3 regions of the Enterovibrio makurazakiensis genome follow, and region 3 is predicted to be linked to each of the others. Evidence: riboswitches for the same ligand, from Rfam matches in the RefSeq annotation. Region 3 holds a riboswitch; each other region holds the start of a gene.
What was found. Region 3 has a riboswitch for cyclic di-GMP ahead of gbpA (N-acetylglucosamine-binding protein GbpA). Riboswitches for the same ligand answer to the same signal wherever they lie in the genome.
Positions count from the first base shown of each region.

Region 1: it holds a riboswitch for cyclic di-GMP, as region 3 does, so the genes downstream of both, L4D06_RS02855 (TfoX/Sxy family DNA transformation protein) here and gbpA (N-acetylglucosamine-binding protein GbpA) in region 3, are expected to answer to the same signal.
Region 2: it holds a riboswitch for cyclic di-GMP, as region 3 does, so the genes downstream of both, L4D06_RS02685 (calcium-binding protein) here and gbpA (N-acetylglucosamine-binding protein GbpA) in region 3, are expected to answer to the same signal.

Region 1 is NZ_JAKJSE010000005.1:142,902-145,106, forward strand. Features, by position in the region: gene purR (HTH-type transcriptional repressor PurR) at 1-876, shown strand, start outside; cyclic di-GMP riboswitch class I at 1,179-1,275, shown strand; gene L4D06_RS02855 (TfoX/Sxy family DNA transformation protein) at 1,399-1,992, shown strand.
Region 2 is NZ_JAKJSE010000005.1:99,373-101,577, forward strand. Features, by position in the region: gene L4D06_RS02685 (calcium-binding protein) at 1-1,293, opposite strand, end outside; cyclic di-GMP riboswitch class I at 1,324-1,415, opposite strand; gene L4D06_RS02690 (peptide MFS transporter) at 1,763-2,205, opposite strand, start outside.
Region 3 is NZ_JAKJSE010000017.1:46,226-48,430, reverse strand. Features, by position in the region: gene gbpA (N-acetylglucosamine-binding protein GbpA) at 1-976, opposite strand, end outside; cyclic di-GMP riboswitch class I at 1,117-1,219, opposite strand; gene L4D06_RS13680 (GNAT family N-acetyltransferase) at 1,491-1,970, opposite strand; gene L4D06_RS13675 (monovalent cation:proton antiporter-2 (CPA2) family protein) at 1,970-2,205, opposite strand, start outside.

The DNA.
Region 1 (2,205 bases), on a different contig from region 3:
GCACCCAGTGCTGTTGCGCGTAGTTTGAAATGCAACTCAACACGCACCATTGGCATGCTTGTTACCAAATCAACAAACCCATTCTTTGCGGAAGTTGTTCATGGCGTAGAAGAGTACTGTTACAAAGAGGGCTATACACTGATCCTATGTAACACAGAAGGCAACCTCGCCAAGCAGCGCGACTATTTACGCATGTTGGCAGAAAAGCGTGTCGATGGTTTGCTAGTAATGTGTTCAGACCTCAATGAGGAACTGCTTGCCCTTCTTGAGAGAAAGCAAGATTTGCCAATGGTTGTCATGGATTGGGGAACGCAGCACGTCAATACTGACTGTATTCAAGACAATGCAGAACTCGGTGGGTATATTGCGACGAAATACTTTATTGATAACGGCCATACGAAAATTGGTTGTATGTCAGGCCAATTGGATAAGCTAACCTGCCAAACACGACTTGCCGGTTTCCGCAAAGCGCTGGCAGAAGCTGGACTACAAGAAAATCCAGATTGGATTGTAGATGCAGATTTCGAATGCGACACAGCGGTAGAAGCAGCAAACAAATTGTTAGCACTTGATGAGCGTCCAACGGCACTATTTTGCTTTAACGACATTATGGCATTGGCAGCAATCAGTACATTCCGCCAAGCGGGTCTAGACGTACCAAACGACATCTCGATCATTGGCTACGACAATATCGATTTGGCTGCATTTTTCTCGCCACCACTAACGACGATCCATCAGCCCAAAAACCGCTTGGGTAAAACGGCAATCAAATTATTGTTGGAACGTTTAGCGAACAAAGAAAACAAGCAACAGATTTTCGTTATGCAGCCTGAACTGATTATTCGTAATTCAGTGAAAAATCTAAACGCCGAATAGTTTTAACGCACAAAGTTCATCAATAGCTCGCCATTTTTGGCGGGCTATTTTTTTATGTGACAAGAAAATTTAACAAAATCTTCTCATTATTGAGATCCAGCTCAATAAGCATAGTTTGTCTAGTTTTCTAGTGCTAATCTTTAACTCAATTAAAAAATGACCGCTTTGGTTAAAATGGCTTCAATTACAAAGAGAACCTGATATTTTCATTCATATCAATAAGACTCTATCTGAAGCAAGATCACATTTTTTGAGACTAGCAATAACGACAATATGATGCGATTCAGTTAAGCTAATAGTCGTCAAGAAAAAGGCAAACCACAGCGAAAGCGTGGGACGCAAAGCTTCCGGCCTCACAGCACACAAAAATTTTGTGTTGGTGGTAGCGGAGTTACCGATGACGTTAGCATTCATACACCGAAATTACTTTTCGGTACATTGACAATTCTCTGAATTAGCTTTGCTACGTTGCTCCTTGACCGCTCATCCAGGAACGGAACGTAATGATTGAGAATAAGTCACATGGATAAACCAACACTAAAAAACACGTTAAAATTCTTCGAATGTCTGGGCAAAATCAAATCGCGTTCTATGTTTGGCGGGTTTGGTGTCTTTTGCGACGAGACAATGTTCGCCTTGGTCGTCAACGACCAACTTCATCTTCGCGCTGGTCAAGCGAATGAAGCCGATTTCATTAAACTTTCGATGACGCCCTACGTCTACAAGAAACGTGGCTTCCCTGTCACAACAAAATACTATGCCATACCAGAAACGTTGTGGGATCAATCAGAGGTTCTGATGAATTATGCGAATATTGCGTATGCCATCGCCAAAGATGATCAACAAGAAAAGAAGACTGCGGCGCCAACGCGTATCAAAGATTTGCCAAACCTAAGACTTGCGACAGAACGTATGCTGAAAAAAGCAGGAATCGATTCTGTTGAGCAATTGCAAACTGAAGGTGCCGTAAGGGCTTATCAAGCTCTACAAAAGTCACATAGCGATACGCTAAGTCTAGAACTTCTTTGGGCGCTAGAAGGCGCAATTGAAGGTAAACACTGGTCTGTCGTCTCTCCTCAGAGACGCGATGAACTGTTAGAAACACTAAGACAGTAAAAATTTCATTATTTCGCCCTGTCGGTACCCTAAAGTGAACAATCAAGGGATCGACTGGGCGAATCTATCTTCGCCCAGTCTTTCAGTTTCACCACTCTCTCGAATTCGCCTCTCACACCGCACTAAGCGCATTTCATACCGTATCTTCACAAACAACCAATCATCTACCCCAATATTACGTTCAATTCTTTCAGTTAATCGAAAAGAACATCA
Region 2 (2,205 bases), on a different contig from region 3:
AATTTCATCATCGCCCCACTGACCATGGATGGTGTCGTTACCCGCACCACCATCAATGTAGTCTTCGTCATTATTGACCTGCGTAGTCGCTTCAGAGATCTCTGAATAATCGAGACCATTGATGTTGGCATAAGAATTCGGAACAAGAGACAATTGCGTTGATTCCGTAATTTCAGGACCACTCAATTGCAACAACAGGTTGCCGTTCTCACTGAGGTTATTGTAATGATGTCCGTTACCATCAAGGTCAACATCAATAATGGCAAACTCATAAATATTGCCGTCGGTATCGCAATACTTCAGGGTGTAATCAAGATTAACAGGATACTCAACACCATCGATCGTCACAGTCTGCGTGCTATCGTCAGAATACTCGTTGCAATAGTTGTCGCCATTCAATGTGCCGTCATCATCTTGGAACGTCACCTTGGTAGAGCTACCATCGAACGACAAGTTAGGAGGGAAGCAGAAAGTATGGAACTCACCACCTGAAGGCATGGTGAAGTCATTCCCCATCTGAAATACGTTAACACAAGGGTCATCATTGAAATTCGGGGATGCCGTATTACCGTAGATCACGTCATCACCGTCACCACCGTGAAGTGAGTCTTGACCATTGTTACCTTCGATATAGTCATCACCACCTTGACCATACACGGTATCATCACCGTCGCCGCCATAAATCTCATCGTCACCACCCACGCTCGGATCAACGGTCTCTGGTGATGTGAAAGACGAATAATCTAGGCTACTGATGTTGTGATAAGAGTTGGGAACGAGTGAAAGCTGAGTGCTACTTGTGATCTCTGGGCCATCCAATTGGATTAAGATCTTGCCGTTTTCACCAACATTGTTGTAGTGGTTACCCGTGTTGTCTTCATCGATATCGACCACGGCAAACGTGTAAATATTGCCTGAAGAGTCAGTGTATTTAAGGCCATAGTCCACGTTAACACCGACTTCCTGACCACCAATTTCCACAGTTTGGGTTTGGTCATCAGAATACTCATTACAATTGTCATCGCCATTAAGTTGGCCATCATTATCGTTAAAGGTAACGTTGGTGGTAGAACCTTCGAAGTTTAGCGTAGGGGGGAAACAGAACGTATGAAACTCGCCACTCGAAGCCGTAAAGTCTTCACCTAAAACGAACACAGCCCCTGTTGAACCGTTTCCGTTAGAAGAACCTACATCACCATATATGACATCATCGCCACCTCTACCTTCGATATAATCATCTCCCAAGGTGCCGTTGAGTGTGTCAGCGTTGCCAGTACCTATGATATTTGCCATTGTTTTGCCCTCTATGTGCTCACCAAAGCTAGAGGCAGCTCAGCCATCTCTTTTACTGTTGAGAGCAATAGAGATCCGAAACTTTCCGTCCCTGCCTCACAACAGGTTTGGCTTTTTTCTCCGAAATTGTTGTAGTAATAACTGCTCGTTAAGTGGCGCATACAGCATCTACGATGGCAATAGAACATCGGGATAACGCCGCCTTAATACTCTCCCAGATTCCTAGATTGGTTGCACAGGAGCAATACCGCATACGGTATTTAATGGGAATATCAGGCCACGTTTTGGGCAGAATCTAACTAGGACTTAAAAAAAGATGGGATAGTATGAGAAACAGACGAGTTTAGATGCAGTACTGATGACTGATTTGAGCATGAATGGGGCCTATTTTTGTGGCCTTTTCTTCTTTTACCGTACAGCATATTTTTGAGAGGGCTATTGTGAGATAGCCCTCTCCATGCCTAGTAGTTTATGCAATAACCGCCGGTTTTTCTGTCAGCGTTTCGTCAATTTGCTGTGAACCTTCTGCACCATGCATCCAGCTTACAAGCTTATTGGAGCAAAGGATTAACATCAAACCAGCGACCGCTGATGTGATCGCAATGCCACTGAAAATGGCCAATGGACCAGCGTCACCAACGTGACTGCCAACAAAGCCCGCTACATAGTTAGCCACGGCATTTGCACAGAACCAAGTCCCCATCATCACCGACATCAAACGCAGTGGCGCAAGTTTAGTAATGAGAGACAAACCAATCGGTGACAAACAAAGCTCACCCAACGTATGGAAGAAGTATGCACCAACCAGCCACCACATGGATGCCTTGACGGACATATCACCACCTTGTTGAAGTGCCGCACCCACCATGCAGACAAAGCCTAGTGATAAAAAGCCCATAGCCATAGCAAACT
Region 3 (2,205 bases):
CTGCCGCCAAACCATCAATGGTCACACCAAAGTCAGGTTCAGGAGAAGCGATCTCATAGCCTACTTCAACACGCGCTAAACCGCTGTCTTTGTTCAAGTAAATTGGGTTCGCGCCATACACTGGCGTGAAGTCGCCGTTGCCAACATGTTTACCCGCTTTAATTTGGCGGTGAGCCTGATTGATTTTCGTCGCAAGATCATAAGACCAAGTGTTTGCTACACCGGCCTTATCGCTTTCAATCGTCAAACGCGTAGAAAGCTCAGGGCGTTCACCTTCGTTATCAAACACGCGAGTAAATACGGCATCACCTTGCGCCAAGTTCATCCCAGGGAAAATCTGACCCGCTTGTTGCCATTCAGGTAGTACTGGTTGATCGCCATCAAATTGCACATCGATGGCGTTATAAAAGGCTGCTGCCGTATCACCCACATCCCATACTGCAAGAATGACATGGTAACCTTCGCGCACTGGTACATCACACGCATGCACCATGGTCTTAGGTGGCTTTTCCATGTTGCCTTGCACCACGCAGAATGGGTTCAGATCCAACGACGCACGCGCCAAAGGTTGGTTTACATTCCAATCAGGTTTGGTGATGTAATATTTCCAAGTGCGAGTGACGTGGTTCGCAGTGAACGTCCATTCGAAATCATTCTTACCTGCTGAAATAGAACGCTTCACCCAACGTGATGCCGTTTGTTCATCTAGGGGAGAAAACTGAATGAGACCTGCGCTTGCCAGTTTGCCATCTTCCGGGCCGAACTCAGGAAAGCCTTCTGGGCCTTCAACGCTTTGCGGTTCCCATTGCACTTGACCGCAATCGGTATTTTGTTGCCCCGACTCTGTGCTCAATTTGCACAGAGCAGCGCGACCTGCAGTGCCGTTATCAACCGCACTGATGTAGCCATGAGACATAGCACCTGCACTGAACAGTGCAGCCGCAAGGGGAAGAAGTGTAGATCGTAATTTGAGCATGTTTGTACTTCCTGAGTGTTTATAAATTCACCCACAGCACGGACAAGCGTCGCAATTGAACATTTCCTCAAGCACGCGATTGGTTGCCCTGTTATTCACAGAAGCAGGTATTCGCGCACTGGCTCTTGATAAGCCAAGAAAATGGCGGCCCCGCTGCCATAAGCTGTTACCTCTTTCTGGGTAATTGCCCTTAGACCGGAAGCTTTGCGTCCTGCTTTTTCAAGCAGTTTGCCGATAATTGTGGAACGGTCGCAAGAGTATTCAGAAAATGCGCTGAGACAATCTTTTCCTGTATTGTTAAGGTTAATAGATCTATATATGTGATATAAATCACACTAACATTAAGGCATAAAATATCTCATTGATGCCATATCGAACAATGCGATTAGAAACCATACTGCGCTGATTACAAACAAAAAAGCCAGACATACTGGACAGAATGTCTGGCTTTCTCATGTTGCTTTAGTTATTTATCAATGCCAAATCAGTGACACTGTCACTAACTTGTAGCTAACTATAGCCACCTTTCCATTCGTAACAAGGTCCACGTTTCTCCGTTGAAGAACCGTGTTTTGGTCAGTTCAGGCAACACAACAAAACCCAACGAGGAATAGCAAGCAATCGCTGCTGTATTGTGTGCAAATACCGCTAATGAAACCTTATAGACTTTCGAGATCATCCGCGCTTGTTCCAACGCCAATTCCACCAGCCGATATCCCCAACCTTTGCCTCGGTGAGCGGGTGAAGCGACTAAAACTCGACACAGCCGATATTCGCTGTCAGACACACGAAACAGTTCTATGTAACCGATAGGCTCTTTATCATGTGTGAGCAAATACGGTTTTACTTCTTCGCGTGCAATATGCTCGCAGATTTGCTCAGGCGTCAGTGGGAATGAGAACGTTGGCCCTCCCCACTGAAAATTCGCTTTTTCATTGGGGATCCATGCACAAAGTTGTGCCGCATCGCTTTCACTAAACGGCACAAGTTCCATTATGCTGGCTTCTCGCTTCCAGAAAGATCATCCTCATCATCGACCACTTCATCTAACGGATGTTCGGTAAAGTCATCAAGATAGTCCTTCGGTGGTGGTGTCCACTCACGTTCACTCAAACCATGCTTATCCATTCGGTCTTCATCCATGGAATCACGAATGGTTTCTTCCAGCTGAATAAACAGGTGCTGAAAGTGGTTATCATAAGCTTGTGTTTCTTCACCACCCATCCAAG